Regions from separate parts of the Tepidiforma sp. genome, predicted to be linked through region 4. Evidence: riboswitches for the same ligand, from Rfam matches in the RefSeq annotation. Region 4 holds a riboswitch; each other region holds the start of a gene.
What was found. A riboswitch is a leader RNA that binds a small molecule or an ion and turns the genes downstream of it on or off. The one in region 4 is predicted to bind cyclic di-AMP.

Region 1 (3,762 bases), on a different contig from region 4:
CTGCTGTCGGTGGCGGCCATCGTGGTGCTCAAGGGGTGGCTTTCGGTCGGCATCACGCTCGCCTTCCGCTACCCGGGGCGGACGGCGGTGCTGACGGGCGCGGTGCTGGCGCAATCGGCGGAGTTCAGCTTCCTGCTGGCCCGGCTCGGGACCGATACCGGGGCGATTTCGAGCGAGCTGTTCGGGGTGATGCTGGCGGCCGCCGCGGCCTCGATGGTGCTTTCGCCCGCGGTGCTGACCACCGCGGACCCCCTCGGGCGGGCGCTGGACCGGCGGCTGCGCGGCCGCGCCCGGCCCGCCGGCGAGGCGCCGGACCCGGGCCTCGCGAACCACGCCATCCTCGCCGGCTACGGCCGGGTGGGCCGCGTCGTCCACCGCGCCATCCGCGACCAGGCGATCCCCGTCGTCGTCATCGAGCAGGACGCCGAGACGGTGGCGGCGCTCCGGCGCGAGGGCGTGACGGTCTTCCAGGGCAGCGCCTCGAACCCGGTGCTGCTGGAGCGGGCCGGCATCCGCACCGCGCGGGCGCTCGTCGTCGCCATCCCGGACCCGCTGAGCGCGCGGCGGATCGTCACCTTCGCCCGGGGCGCGAACCCGGCCATCGACATCGTGGTGCGGACGCACAGCGAAGGCGAGCGGGCGTTCCTCGAAGAGCACGGCGCGGACGAGGCGGTGCTGGGCGAGCTGGAGCTGGCGCTGGAGATGAGCCGCCACACGCTGAAGGCGTTCCGCGTCGGCGAGCCGGCGGTCGCGGCGATCCTCGCCCGGATGCGGTCACGCGCCGGCTGAGGGCGAGGGCGCGGCCTCCGGTTCGAGCGCCGGCCGCCGGGCGAACAGCGAGCGGGCGCGGTCGAGTTCGGCGAGCAGGAGGAAGCCGGCCACGAGGAGCGCCATCCCTGCGAGCGTGACCCGCGCGCCGGCGTAGGTGGTCCCGATGCCGAGGGCGAGGAGCGGCAGCGAAATCGCCGTCTCCGTGATGGTGAGCTGCACGGCGAAGACGCGGCCGTGCTGGCCCGGCGGGGCCGTCTCGGTGAGGGCGACGCGGCCGGCGATGAGCAGGCCAGAGAGCGACGCGCCGAGCAGGAAGGCGACCGGGATGGCGACCGCGAAGGTGGTGTTCATCTCCGCTTCGAGCCGGGCGACGGGCGGGATGTGGCTGTACTGGGCGACCGCCGTGATGCCGTAATCGAGCGCCGCCAGCGCGGCGAGCGCGGCGACGAGCCCGAGGAGCGAGAGGCGCAGCACCTCGTGGGCGCGGGCGAGGGTGAGTTCGCGGCTGCACCACCAGAGCCCGGCGAGGACGCCGAGGATGCCCGGCACGAACAGGTAGGCGATCGCCTCCCAGCCGAGGCCGAGGTCGCGCTCGAGGTAGAACGGGAGCGCGACGACGATGCCCTTGGAGACGACCATCTTGAGGCCGAGGGCGATGACGGCGTAGCGGGCGATCGATTCGCGGCCGAAGAACCGCATCGTCGCGCCGAAGGAGAGCGCGGCGCGGGCGCTGCCAGCGGCAAACGCCCGCGCCAGCGGAGCGACACGCACGGCCAGCACCACGGTCAGGAGAAAGAGGAGGGACAAACCGACTGCGGCGCCGATGACCATGGCCGTGGGACCGCCAAGGAAGTAGAGCGCGGGGGCGAGCACGAGCATGCCAGCGCCCTGCCCCGCGTACTGGAGCGCGGCGAACCACGAGTGCACCCGGCCGACGTGCGCATCCTGCAGGGGGCGCACGAGGGCGAGTTCGGCCGGGGTGAAGACCTGCGAACCGGTGGAGTAGAGGAAGGCGAGCACCCACGCGCTGGTGCCGCCATCGAGCCACCAGATGCCGGCCGCCACGGGGAGCAGCCGGAGCAGCGCCCCCGCGGCGTAGCCCCGCCCCGGCCCGAGCCGGTCGGCGAGCGAGCCGCCCGGCAGCCCGAGCACGATGGACGGGATGAGCATCGCGATGAAGAGGCTCGAAAGGTCGAGCGCGGGCTTCGAACTGGTGCCCGCGACGAGGAAGAGCGCAGCCAGCCAGATGTTCTGGGACGCTTGCGCGGTGAAGCGCGCGGCGTAGGTGAGCGTGCGTTCGAAGCGGAGCGACGGCGCGGCGGCGGACACCCGTGTTCCCCCGGAGACGATCTCGGTGGCGGCGCCGCCGGGAGGCGGGCCGCCGGGTTCGTCGAGAGACCGGGCTTTCAGGTGCCGCGTCTCTCCCAAGAGCCTGCGAGGTTAGCTGCCGGGTTCGGCATTGGGAGTTGCCTACGCGCTCGCGCGCGATTCACCCCGAGTGGTTGGGTCCCCCGCTCCCCGCGTGCGCGGGGATTCGGCTTCGCACACTATACGGCACGCGTGAGCGTTTCGTGTGCAGACCGTTAACGTGCAGCGAACGACCGCGCCGGGCGCTCAGCTCACGCGCTGGACGCCGAAGACCGTGCGGCTGCCGTCGAGGTCTTCCTCGGCGCGGACGGCGCCGGCCGGCGGCTCGCCGGCGGTGAGTTCGATGGCTAGCGTCTCCCCGCTGATGTAGGCGGCGTGGCTGGCGACCACCCGCTCCACCTCGGCGTCGCCGGCGACCCACGCGCGGATGCGGTCGGCCAGCTCGAAGCCGGCCTCGCGGCGGAGGTCCTGCAGCCGGCGGACGATTTCGCGGGCGAGCCCCTCGTCGGCGAGTTCGGGCGTGATGGCGGTCGTCACGGCGACGGTGTAGCCGGCCTCCTGCGCGGCGGCGTAGCCCTCCCGGTCCTGCGCCTGCAGCAGGATGTCGCCGGGCTCGAGCTCGATGCCGGCCACCGTGAGGCCGCGCCCACGGCGGACGGCGGCGGCCACCTCCGCCGGGTCGAGCGCGGCGAGCCCCTGCCGGATGGCGCCGACCGCCTGGCCGTGCTTCGGGCCGAGGACGGGGAGGTTCGGCTTCACGTCGTAGGCCACCACCTCGGTCTCGTCGTCGATGAGGCGGAGCGCCTTCGCGTTCAGTTCTTCGAGGACGAGGTGGCGGTTCCGTTCGACGACGGCAGCCTCGGCGGCATCGCGCAGCTTCACGACGACTTCGGCGACAGGCTGGCGGACCTTGATGCTGGCCTTCGCGCGGGCGGCCCGGCCGAGCGAGCAGAGCCGCTTGATGAGCTGGGTCTCGGCGTTCAGCCGGTCGTCGATGCGGCTGGCGTCGGCCTCCGGCCATGCGGCGAGGTGGACGCTCTCCGGCGCGGCGGGGTCGACGGAGCGGACGAGGTTCTGCCAGAGCTCCTCGGCGACGAACGGGGTGAACGGCGCGAGCAGCTTCGCGAGCGTCACGAGCGCCGCGTAGAGCGTTTCGTAGGCGCTCTGCTTGTCGGCGTCGCCTTCGGCAGCGCCCCGCCAGAAGCGGCGGCGGGAGCGGCGCACGTACCAGTTCGAAAGGTCGTCGACGAAGGCTTCGATGGCGCGGGCGGCGTCCGTCGGGTCGTACTCCTCGAGCTCGGCGGTGACCTTCGCGACGAGGGCGTTCAGCTCGCTCAGCAGCCACCTGTCGATCTCGGCCGCCGGTTCGAACCGGCCGCCGGAGGGCCGGAAGCCGTCGATGTTGGCGTAGCTGACGAAGAAGCTGTAGGTGTTCCAGAGGGTGAGGAGGAAGCGCCGGAGGCCCTCCTCCACGAGGCCGGCGCTGAAGCGGCGGGGCATGCCGGCGGGGCTGGCGGCGTACATGTACCAGCGGGTCGCATCGGCGCCGTGCTTCTCGATCACCGTCCACGGGTCGACGGTGTTGCCCCGGCTCTTCGACATCTTGTTGCCTTTTTCGTCGTT
Region 2 (3,762 bases), on a different contig from region 4:
CGGCGTCCGCCGGCGTGCTGCTCGCGTGGGCCTTCGCCGCCGCGGTGGCGCTCGCCGCGTGGCTCCTCGGCCGCGAACTGACCGCCGAAGGCTTCGGACCGGCTGCCGCCGGCGGCTACGGCCTCGCCCTCGCCGCGGCTGCGGCCCTCGGACCCGCCATCGCCCGCGCCTCGCTCGTCCCGCTCGTCCCCGCCGCTGCGGCCGCGCCCGGGCCGGGGGAGGTCAGCATCACCCTCTGGGCCCGCCCCGGGGAGGGCGCCGGCCTCGCCCTCGAAGCCCGTCCCGCCGCACCGCCTGCCGCCCCTCCCGCTGCCGCTGCCGCGTTCGGCGCGGCGATCCTCGCCGGGCTCGCGCTCGCGCTCGCCTTCGGCGCGCACGGCCGCCACGAACTCCTCCGCACCGCCGCATCCGATCCGGTCGCCTACGCCGAAGCCGTCCAGGCGCTCGGGCTCATCCCGCCCGGCGCGCCGGACCGCTACGCCCTCGCCAACGAGGTGCGCGCCCACCGCGAGACGCTCGACGACCTCCGCGCGGCCATCGGCGACGACGCCGACTTCGGCCCCGCCGACATCCGCCTCCTCCTCGGCGCCGATGCCGCGTCCCGCGACGCGTTCGTCGCCTCGCGGCTCGCCGCCGGCGACCTCATCGAAGGCGAGGCTGCCGCCATCCGGGCCGCGCGCTGGCCGCTCCCGTCGCTGCGCCCGCTTCCCGCGGCCAGCGCCGGCGGTGCGCTCGGCCTCCTGCTCGGCTTCGCCGCCCTCGCGGTCTCCGGCACCGTCCTCGAGCGCCGCCCCCGGCCGTGGCTCGCCTTCGCGGCCGCCCTCGCCGCGCCGGCCGTCCTCCTCGCCGCCGCGCCGGCGCTCCGCTTCTTCGGCCCCGGCCCGGCCGATGCCTACGCGCTGCTCGCAGCCTTCGCCCTCGCCGCCGGGCCCGGCGCGGGGCTGCTGGCCGGCCGTGCGAACGACCCCCGCGCGGCCGCGCTCGGCCCGGCCTTCGCCGCGCTCGCGCTCGCCCTCGCCGCCGGCGCCCTCGCCTCGACGTAGCCCGCTGCCGGGTGCATCCTGCCGTCATGGACGAGCCCGCTCCCCCGAGTCCCTTCGAAGGCCGCCTCATCCGGCTCCGCGCCCGCGAGCCGCGCGACGCTGACCAGCTCCACCGCTGGTTCAACGACCCGGAGGTCACCCGCTACCTCAGCCTCCGCTACCCCGTCTCCCACCGGACGGAGGAGGAGTTCCTCGCCGCCCACTCCCGGCCGGCCTACGCGAACGCCAGCTTCGCCATCGAAGCCCTGCTCGACAGCCAGCTCATCGGCGGCGCCGATCTCCGCACGTCCAGCCCCGAGGACCGCTGCGCCGAACTCGGCATCGCCATCGGCGACCGCACCCGCTGGCACGGCGGCTACGGCACCGACGCCGTCGCGACCCTCTGCCGCTTCGGCTTCGAGATGATGAACCTCCACCGCATCGAACTCTGGGTCTTCGCGGAGAACGAGCGCGCCATCCGCCTCTACGAGCGGCTCGGCTTCCAGCGCGAAGGCACCCGGCGGCAGGCGGTGTGGAAATACGGCCGCTGGCACGACCTCCACCTCATGGCGCTCCTCGAAGGCGAGCTGCGCGAACCTCCCGCCGGGGCGTAGGGCGCTTCCCGGACCACCCGGTAAATTTGTGACGAAAAGCGCAAAGACCTATTGACAGCCCCCGGCGCATTGGGTAGCTTGCGCCGAGTGAACGGCGTTCGTCGTCGTTCGCATGCGCGTTCGGTTCAGTGCACCACCTGCCTAGTGCGCCACAGCGGCGCAGCGGGGGACCCATCACCCCGGGGCGAACGCGGCCACCCGGCCGCCAGGGCGCCTTCCGCCCGAGCCCGTCAGCTAACCCCGTCGGCAGTCTGGAAGGCCTGGCGAGCAGGTAGCTCGTTTCGAGGTCTTTTTTTCTGTCCTCGAAGGTCACCATAACGGCTCTTTATCGAAAGGAAGAGGAGGGAATCGTCATGCCAGCTCTGCAGGAAGCACCGCCGAAGTCCTGCCCCAAGTGCCGCGGCTCCATCATCGTCGAGCGCGACTGGCACGGCACCTACGGCAGCTGCATCATGTGCGGCTACGTCCACGAAGTGCTCACCAGCCCGCCCGTCGACCTCGCCGCCGAGGAAGCGGCCCTGCCCCAGCGCCAGCGCCGCCGCCAGCCCTCGCACGGCAAGCTCCGGCTCTGATCCGCGGCCGAACCAGCGCCCTGGAACCGGGACCCCCGCAACCGCGGGGGTCCCGCCTTTTCGTCAGCACCGCCGCGCCCTAGAATTCGCGCTCCGGAGGTAGCAGAGCACACCCATGCCGTACATTCGCCTGTCCATCATGAAGCCCCGCCGCGGCGAAGAAGCCCGCTGCGAAGAACTCCTGCGCAAACTCGATGCCGCCGCTGCCGCCCACGCCGGCTGCCAGGTCCACTACCTGATGCGTCCCCACGACGACAGCGGCGAAATCGCCCGCCTCGCCATCTACGATTCCGAAGAATCCGCCGAGCGCACCGCCAACGACACCCACATCATGGCCCTCCGCTCCGAAATCCATCTGCTCGTCGAGCCCGGCCACACCGAGCGCGCCTTCTTCACCATCTGATGCGGGCCGCGGCCCCCGCAGCGGGGCCGCGGGATTCCCCCGATCTCGCCGCGCGGCGCCCCTCACCACCGGGAGTTCGCCGCCGAGGATCAGGGTTTTCGCCAATACGCCCCCGCGAGGCAGCCCCTAGACTCCTCCCTGTCGCCGGGTTCCCCACACGGGCAACCCCAACGGCACGGCACCTCCCCGCCGCCGCCGGAGACTACCTGAGGAGTTCGACCTGTGAACCAACTGCGCCCCCAGCCACGGACCTTCCCGGCCCGCCCGACGAACGGCCCGGCCCGCGCCGCAGCTCCCATCCGCATCCTCCTCGTCGATGACCACGCCGTCATCCGCCAGGCCCTCCGGATGCTCCTCGAGGCGCAGCCCGAACTCGAAGTCGTCGCCGACGTCGAAAACGGCCGCGAAGCCGTCCAGGCGGTCGAGCGCCTCCAGCCCGACGTCGTCCTCATGGACGTCGTCATGCCCGGCCTCAACGGCCTCGAAGCCACCCGCCAAATCCGCCGCATCGCCCCCGCCACCCGCGTCGTCATGCTCAGCGGCTTCGTCGATGAAGACCAGCTGCTCGATGCCATCCGCTCCGGCGCCTCCGGCTACATCATCAAGAAGTCCGACGTTTCCGAACTCGTCCTCGCCATCCAGACGGTCCACCGCGGCAACAGCTACTTCTCCAGCGCCCTCTCCGAAGGCTTCGACCTCGCCGAAGTCCTCTACCAGGCGAAGCGCTCCGACCAGCGCAACGGCATGGATACCCTCACCAGCCGCGAGCGCGAAGTCCTCCAGCTCATCGCCGAGGGGTACACCAACCAGGGCATCGCCAACGAGCTCTACATTTCCGTCAAGACCGTCGAGGCCCACAAGGCCCACATCATGGCCAAGCTCCACGCCCGCAACCGCACCGACCTCATCCGCTACGCCATCCGCAAGGGCATCGTCCGCCTCGAAAGCGTCGAAGAGGCCCAGTCGATGCTCGACGACGCGGAGGCCGCCGCCGGCTGAGGCCCCGGCCGACTTCCGCGCACCACCTCCCCGCGAACGCACGAACGAAGGGGTCCGAAACGGGACCCCTTCGCTGTCTCACCGTACGCCGCGGCGGCTCAGCCCATCCCGGCCAGCCGCTTCCGCTTCTGCGCCACGTAGTCCACCAGGAT
Region 3 (3,762 bases), on a different contig from region 4:
TTCGTCGCGGGGGTAGCGTTCGAAGTCCTCGCCGGGGCCGAACTGCGTCGGGTTGACGAAGATGGAGACGACGGTGAGCGGGTTCTCGGCGCGGGAGCGGCGGACGAGGGCGAGGTGCCCGTCGTGGAGGTAGCCCATGGTGGGCACGAAGCCGAGGTCGCCGGGGTGGGCGCGCCGCCAACGCTGCATGGCGGCGGGGCTGGTGAGGATGACGGGTCCGCCGGGGTGCGCGGGCTCGCCGGCGAGGGAGAAGTCGGCGTCGCTGGCGGGCGGCATGGGCGGGCGGGTCAGCCGGCCTGCGCGAGCTCGGCGAGGGTGGCGTCGTCCATCTCGAAGCTGTGCTCGGCGGTGGGGAACTGGCCGCCTTCGACCTCGCCGATGTAGGCGCGGACGGCCTCGCGGATGGCTTCGCCGAGGACGGCGTAGCGCTTCGCGTGCTTGAGCGGCCGGCGGTCGTCGTAGATGCCGAGCATGTCGTGGAGGACCTGCACCTGGCCGTCGCAGTGGGGCCCGGCGCCGATGCCGATGGTGGGGATGGCGATGCGCTCGGTGACCATGCGGGCGAGCGGCGCGGGGATGGTTTCGAGGACGACGGCGAAGGCGCCGGCTTCTTCGAGGGCGCGGGCGTCGGCGATGAGCTTCGCGGCGGCGGCCGGCGTCTTGCCCTGCACCTTGTGGCCGCCGAACTGGTTGACCGACTGCGGGGTGAGGCCGAGGTGACCCATGACGGGGATGCCGGCGTCGACCATGCGGCGGACCAGCGGGGCGAGCTGGCTGCCGCCTTCGAGCTTGACGGCGGTGGCGCCGCCTTCTTTGAGGAGGCGGCCGGCGTTGCGCATCGCCTCATTCGGGTCGGCCTGGTAGCTCATGAAGGGCATATCGGCGACGACGATGGCTTTTTCGGTGGCGCGGACGACGGCGCGGGTGTGGTAGACGATGTCGTCCATGGTGACGGGGATGGTGGAGTCGTAGCCGAGGACGACGGAGCCGAGGGAGTCGCCGACGAGGATGATGGGGATGCCGGCCTGTTCGACGAGGCGGGCGGTGGGGTAGTCGTAGGCGGTGATCATCGCGAACCGCCGCCCCTGGGCTTTCCATTCTTTGAGTTTGTGGATCGAGAGCCGTCCCATGGCCCGGTGCCCCTCCTTCGCGCGGTGCGCGCGGGAATCAGCCGGCGGCGCTGCCGGCGAGTTCGCGCGGGTTGTGGCTGTAGCCGTCGCCCGCTTCGACACTGGTGATGCGGTTGTGGGCATCGACGAAGACGCGGCGGGGCGCGATGGCCTGCGCCTCGGCGTCGGTGAGGTGCTGGTAGGCGATGATGATGACGATATCGCCGCGGTGGACGAGGTGGGCGGCGGCGCCGTTGACGCAGATTTCGCCGGAGCCGCGTTCGCCGCGGATGGCGTAGGTTTCGAGGCGGGCGCCGTTGGTCACGTCGACGACGTGGACCTGTTCGTAGGGGAGGATGTTGGCGGCCTCCATGAGGTCCGGGTCGATGGTGATGGAGCCCTCGTAATCGAGGTTGGCGCCTGTGACGGTGGCGCGGTGGATTTTGCCGCTCATCATCACGCGCATGGTGCTGTCCCCTCCGGCGTGCCGCCGGCCGTTCAGCAAACGTCCCCGCTTCGGTGCGTGCGAGGCGGGGACGACACGGGGCTTGGCAGGGGGCGCACGGGGCGCTGGTTCCGGCTCAACTTCCCGGTCCGTACCGGCCACGCGGGTCCAGGCGGACGCTCGTTGAACGTGCAGGCGGTTCGTGTAGCAGGCTCGACGTCCTTACGGGGATCGCCGGCGGCATGATCGTTTCGATACGGCGAAGCGTTGTCAAGGGGCGAACCGCGGGAGTTCGCGGTCCGCCCCGCGGGGGCGCGTCAGCCGGCTTCGCCGAGGTCGCGGTGGGTGGTTTCGAAGACGATCTGGGTGAGGCGGTTGTGGTGGCGGGCGAGGGCCATTTCGAGGAGGATGGCCTGCTCGCTGAGCTCGATCATCTTCCAGATGTCGATATCGCCGGGGGCGCTGGCCTCGGCGACGAGCTCGTCGATCTTGCGCGAGAACGCTTCGTGCTCTTCGCGCTGCTGGTCGACGCGGGGCATGAGCCGGGGTTCGAGCATCTCGGCGAGGTTGAGGGGCGAATCGGGGAGCTCGGCGCTCCAGATGTGGTGGCGGATGGCGGCGCGGGCGTCGGTGACGGCCTGGCGGAAGGCGCTCTGCCACGCCTGCGGCTGGTTGGCATGGAAGGGGAGCCGGGCGGCGTGGCGGAGCAGGTCGCGGGCCTCGGCGAGGGGGTCGCGGATGGTGAAGACGGAGCCATCCGCCTGGAGCGGAGCGAAGGTGCCGGAATAGGACGTGGGTGCTGAAGTCATGGCAGAACCTCCTGGCGATGCCGTCGTGGGGCCGCGCCGCGCCTCCGGTGGGAGGGCCGGCGGGCCTGTTCGGATTCCGGGGAGGGCCGGGGCGGTGCCCTCCGAACGCCTGCGGGGTTAGCTGACGGGTTCGGCGTCGGAAGTCGCCTATGCGCCTGCTCGCGCAATACACCCCAGGGAGTGGTTCCCCCGCCCCCGCCGGCTGCGGCGGGGTTCGGCACGAGTCACCGTATCACGGGCGGGGCGCGGCGTGTGCTACGAACTGCCTGTTTCGGCGTTGCAATCGCATAACAATCGGGCCGGCGGGGCGGCTCAGCGCTCGCTCCAGGTGGTGCCGTCGGGGCTGTCCTTGAGGTCGATGCCGAGGTCGGCGAGGCGGTCGCGGATGCGGTCGGCGAGGGCCCACTGCTTCGCGGCGCGCAGCTCGGCGCGGAGTTCGACGAGGAGGTCGATGAAGGGCGCGGCTTCGCGGCGGCGGCCGGCGGGGGCCTGGAGGGTGAGGCCGAGGACGCCGCACAGTTCGCGGAGCACACCCTGGGCGGGGGCGACATCGCCGCCGGCGGCGGCGGCGCGGTTGATCTCGCGGGCGAGTTCGAAGAGGGCGGCGAGGGCGCGCGGCGTGTTGAGGTCGTCGTCCATGGCTTCGATGAAGCGGGCGCGGACGGCTTCGTGGTCGATGCCGGCGGGCTGGCTGCCGCCGGGGGCGAAGGCGGCATGGCGGAGGCGCTCGGCGCCGGCCTTCGCGGCTTCGAGGGCCTCTTCGGAGTAGGTGACGGGGCTGCGGTAGTGGCTGGTGATGACGAAGAGGCGGAGGGCATCGGCGCCGTACCGGTCGAGGGCCTCCTGGATGGAGACCAGGTTGCCGATGGACTTCGACATCTTTTCGCTGCCGAGCTGGAGGAGGGCGTTGTGCATCCAGATGCGGGCGAAGGGGGGCTTGCCGGTGTAGGCCTCGGTCTGGGCGATTTCGTTGGTGTGGTGGGGGAAGATGAGGTCCATCCCGCCGCCGTGGATGTCGATCTGCTCGCCGAGGGTTTCGAGGGCCATGGCGGAGCACTCGATGTGCCAGCCGGGGCGGCCGGGGCCCCACGGGCTTTCCCAGCTCGGCTCGCCGGGCTTGGCAGCCTTCCAGAGGGCGAAATCGAGCGGGTCCTCTTTGTGCTCGGTGGGGTCGACGCGGGCGCCGGCGCGGAGGTCATCGATATCGCGCTTGGCGAGGGCGCCGTACCGCTCGGCGCCGAAGGCCCGGACGCGGTAGTAGACATCGCCGCCAGCAGCGTAGGCGAAGCCCTTCGCGATGAGGCCGTCGATGAAGCGGATGATCTGGGGCATCACCTGGGTGACGCGGGGGTACTGGTGGGCGGGGAGGACGTTCATCGCCGCGAGCTGGGCGAGGTAC
Region 4 (3,762 bases):
CTTCCGCGAGAGCGAGAAGAAGTTCGGGTTGTCCTGCCGGAGCGTGCCGCGGCCCATCGCGTTCGTGTACACCGGCACATCGGCCGCGCGCGCGAACTCGGCCAGCTCCCGGTGGGCGCGGTGCCAGAACACGCCCGAGCCCGCCATCACCATCGGCTTCTCCGCGTCCCGGATGAGCTGCGCCGCCTGCTTGATGAGCGCCGGGTCGCCCATGATCTCCCCGGTCACGCGGTAGTTCTTCGGCCACTCCAGCGAGTCCTCGTCCACCCGGCCGAACAGCACGTCCGAGGGCACCTGCAGGAAGGCCGGCCCGTAGCGGCCCGTCATCGCCTCCCGGAACGCCATCGCCATGTAGTACGGAAGCCGCCGCGTCTCGTACACCGCCTGCGACCACTTCGTGATCGGCTTCATCACGTCGAGCAGCTCGATATCCTGCAGCGATCCCATGTCGTACTGCCGTAGCGGCGACCGCCCGCCGATGACCACCATCGGGCTCGAGGCCTGGTACGCGTTCGCTACCGCCGTCACGACGTCCGTCACGCCCGGGCCGGCGGTGACGACCGCCACCCCCGGCTTGAAGGTGATGCGCGAATAGCCGTCGGCTGCGTGCCCGGCCGATTGTTCGTGCCGCGTATCCACGATGCCGATGCCGTTGTTCAGGCATCCCTCGTAGATGTTCTGGATGTGCCCGCCGGAGAGCGTGAAGATGTGGCTCACGCCCTCCTGCTTGATCATCCGGGCGATGATTTCGCCCCCGTCGATCATGGTGCCCATCGCGTGCTCCGGGTTGGGGTAGATGCAGTGCCCGCGAGTATACGCAGCTGCCCCGCTCGCCGCTCGGGGCTCAGAGCTTCGCAGCCATCCACTCCTCCGCCAGCCGCACGACGTCCGGCCCGATCTCGAAGTGGCCGCCGGGCAGCCACTGGAGGTCCTTGTCGCCCGGCAGCGCCGCGAAGAGCGCTTCCGTGCGTTCGCGCGGGATCAGCTCATCGTTCAGCTTGCCGACGATGCGCACCGCCACGCCGCCCAGCTTCGCCGCGTCCGAATCCGGGCCGGCAGCGCTCCCGGCGAGCCCGCCTTCGCCCACGAGGCAGAACGCAGCCGCCCGGAAGCGGCCGCTCCGGGCCACTGCCGCCAGCCCGATCATGCTCCCGAGCGAATACCCGACGTAGCCCAGCCTCTCCGTATCGATCGGGAGCGCGCCGGGCAGCAGCTCGAGCATCCGCGCCACCTCCGCGGCGAACTGCGCCCGCACTGCCTCGTACCGCTCGGGCTGCCGGAAGAGCGCCATCGGGTCGTGCGTTTGCCGCTCGCCGTGCAGCGGCGCATCGAGCCCCGCGCACACCCAGCCCCGCTTCGCCCACCGCTGGCCCACCTCGCTCACCCAGTAGTCCTCTTTCGAGCCCATCCCCGGGTGCTGGATGAGCACCAGCGGCATCGGCTCTTCCGCCCCGGCCGGCAGGTACGCCACCCCCGGCACGAGCTCCTCGCCGCACCTGAACCAGAAATTCACCTCGCGAATATCCCCGAAGAGCGATTCCCGAATCTGCAATTCCCCGTTCATCTCGACCCCCGATTTCCCGGAAAAATTCTTCGATTCCGGGCCTTGACGCTTACGCCTGCCCGGCGAACGATGCATCTGCGGCCCTCGTGCCGCAGCGCCTAGTCTGCCCTCCGGGGCAGAACGGGGGAACCAGTTTTCGGGGCGAATCCGCCCCGGCCGCCCGGCATCCCGGGCGGCGAAGGCGGAGCGGCTATCTCCGGCCGCAGCCCGGCAGCTAACCTCGGCGGCGTAGGAAGACCGAGTTCGAGGCCACCCCGCACATGGTCTCCAGGCCTTCCGCACCCGTCGCATCTCCTGCCCCGCGCAGCTGCGAACTGCCGCAGCTCTCCGTCAGCGCCCGTTCCCCGTTCTGGGAGCGGCTCGGCAACGCCCTCCCCCTCTTCCTCTCCCTCTTCCTCGTCAGCTTCATCTTCTGGGGCCCGTTCAAGGCGCCCCTCCTCTTCGCCGTCCTCTCCACGGCTTTTTTCGTCTACTGGCTCCTCCGCAGCTACTCCGTCGCCATCGCCTGCGCTATCGGCCTCCGCCGCATCGCCCGCTGGAAGCAGACCGACTGGCGCGCGAAGTACGAGGCGCACGTCGCCCGCACCGGCCAGCCGGACCGCTGGGCATGGCCCCGGCACCTCGTCATCATCCCCAACTACCGCGAATCCGAAGAGGGCCTCGCCCGCACGGTCGATTCCCTCGCCGCGCAGTCCGTCGCGAAGCAGCTCGTCGTCGTCCTCGCCATGGAGGACCGCGAAGCCGGCGCCCGCGAAAAGGCGGCCCGCCTCGTCGCCCGCTACCCGGGCGTCTTCGCTGATATCTTCGCCACTTTCCACCCGGCGGGCCTGCCGGGCGAGACGCCCGGCAAGGGTTCGAACGAGGCCTGGGGCGCGCGCGAAGCCTACCTCCGCCTCATCGAGCGGGGCGGCGACGACCTCCTCCGCTATACGGTCACGAGCTGCGACGCCGACGCCGTCTTCCATCCCTCCCACTTCGCCGCGCTGAACTACCTCTTCCTCACCGCGAAGAAGCCGTACCGCACCTTCTGGCAGCCCACCATCTTCAACTCGAACAACATCTGGGAGATCCCGGCCCCGCTCCGCATCCCGGACGGCCTCTCCGGCATCAACCGCACCTCCAACCTCCTCATCCCCGGCAGCGTCCGCTTCCCCACCAGCTGCTACTCCCTCTCATGGCAGATGCTCCATGAGGTCGACTACTGGGACGAGGAGGTCATCCCCGAGGACTGGCACCTCTACCTGAAGTGCTCCTACAGCCTCGGCGACGACGTGAACGTCGAACCGCTCTTCCTCCCCCTCGGCAACGACTGCGTCCTGGCCGACGGCTACTGGAAGACGCTCAAGGCGCACTATGCCCAGTCCGTCCGCCACGCCTGGGGCGCAAGCGATATCCCCTACGCGTGGCGGGCCGCCATGCATCCGAAGTCGCCGCTCTCCTGGCGCCGCCGCCTGCTCCTCGCCGGTGCGGTCACGAAGGTCCACGTCCTCTGGGCCGCCCAGTGGTACATCGTCACGCTCGGCATCGTCCTCCCGGCCCGCTTCGCCGCGAAGCTCGGCGCGCCGCTCCCCGGCTGGTGGACGCACCGCTACGAAGTGCCCGGCACCGGCTGGCACCCCGAGCACTTCCTCGAGCCCTCTCGCTGGTTCCGCATCGGCCCCGAGGGCATCTTCGAGCCCACGATGTGGCTCAACCTGCCGGGCATCCTCGTCGCGCTCTGCCTCTTCCCGCTGCTGGTCATGATCGTCTTCGAACTCCGCACGCGCGGCCCCCGGCCCTCCTACGTCTCGCGCTCCGTCTATGTCACCGGCCTGCTGATGTGGCCGCTGATGGCCGTCATCACCTTCTTCTTCGCGAGCCTCCCCGCGCTCAACGCCCAGTGGAAGCTCGCCTCCGGCAAGGGGCTCGTCTACCGCGTCGCCGAAAAGGGGAGCCGCGCCCTGCCGGCCCGCGCTCCGGCGGCTGCCGAGGCCGAATCTGCCGAGGCCGTCGCCGTCGCCGGCGGCAACTAGCCGGGCTGCTCGCGAACCGCCCGCCGATCCCGTATCGTCCCTCCGCACCCCATCCACGGAGGCCCCTGCCCGTGCCCGACATCGAGTACACCCTCGAAGGCTCCACCGCCGTCCTGCGCCTCAACCGCCCCGAGAAGATGAACGCCATCACCTACGAGATGCTCGGGGCGATCGAGGACGCCATCC

Region 1: it holds a riboswitch for cyclic di-AMP, as region 4 does, so the genes downstream of both, N2041_RS08680 (MFS transporter) here and N2041_RS11255 (glycosyltransferase family 2 protein) in region 4, are expected to answer to the same signal.
Region 2: it holds a riboswitch for cyclic di-AMP, as region 4 does, so the genes downstream of both, N2041_RS10655 (hypothetical protein) here and N2041_RS11255 (glycosyltransferase family 2 protein) in region 4, are expected to answer to the same signal.
Region 3: it holds a riboswitch for cyclic di-AMP, as region 4 does, so the genes downstream of both, N2041_RS07680 (hypothetical protein) here and N2041_RS11255 (glycosyltransferase family 2 protein) in region 4, are expected to answer to the same signal.

Annotation. Positions count from the first base shown of each region.
Region 1 is NZ_JANZZD010000013.1:67,890-71,651, reverse strand. It holds gene N2041_RS08685 (cation:proton antiporter) at 1-789, shown strand, start outside; gene N2041_RS08680 (MFS transporter) at 775-2,199, opposite strand; cyclic di-AMP (ydaO/yuaA leader) riboswitch at 2,186-2,321, opposite strand; gene ileS (isoleucine--tRNA ligase) at 2,386-3,762, opposite strand, start outside.
Region 2 is NZ_JANZZD010000020.1:10,068-13,829, forward strand. It holds gene N2041_RS10645 (hypothetical protein) at 1-1,043, shown strand, start outside; gene N2041_RS10650 (GNAT family protein) at 1,070-1,636, shown strand; cyclic di-AMP (ydaO/yuaA leader) riboswitch at 1,765-1,899, shown strand; gene N2041_RS10655 (hypothetical protein) at 1,990-2,208, shown strand; gene N2041_RS10660 (antibiotic biosynthesis monooxygenase) at 2,348-2,611, shown strand; gene N2041_RS10665 (response regulator transcription factor) at 2,834-3,610, shown strand; gene N2041_RS10670 (hypothetical protein) at 3,709-3,762, opposite strand, start outside.
Region 3 is NZ_JANZZD010000011.1:39,790-43,551, forward strand. It holds gene panC (pantoate--beta-alanine ligase) at 1-189, opposite strand, end outside; gene panB (3-methyl-2-oxobutanoate hydroxymethyltransferase) at 288-1,130, opposite strand; gene panD (aspartate 1-decarboxylase) at 1,168-1,575, opposite strand; gene N2041_RS07680 (hypothetical protein) at 1,872-2,363, opposite strand; cyclic di-AMP (ydaO/yuaA leader) riboswitch at 2,456-2,593, opposite strand; gene cysS (cysteine--tRNA ligase) at 2,676-3,762, opposite strand, start outside.
Region 4 is NZ_JANZZD010000022.1:32,191-35,952, reverse strand. It holds gene N2041_RS11265 (thiamine pyrophosphate-binding protein) at 1-774, opposite strand, end outside; gene N2041_RS11260 (hypothetical protein) at 845-1,513, opposite strand; cyclic di-AMP (ydaO/yuaA leader) riboswitch at 1,650-1,808, shown strand; gene N2041_RS11255 (glycosyltransferase family 2 protein) at 1,825-3,576, shown strand; gene N2041_RS11250 (enoyl-CoA hydratase/isomerase family protein) at 3,648-3,762, shown strand, end outside.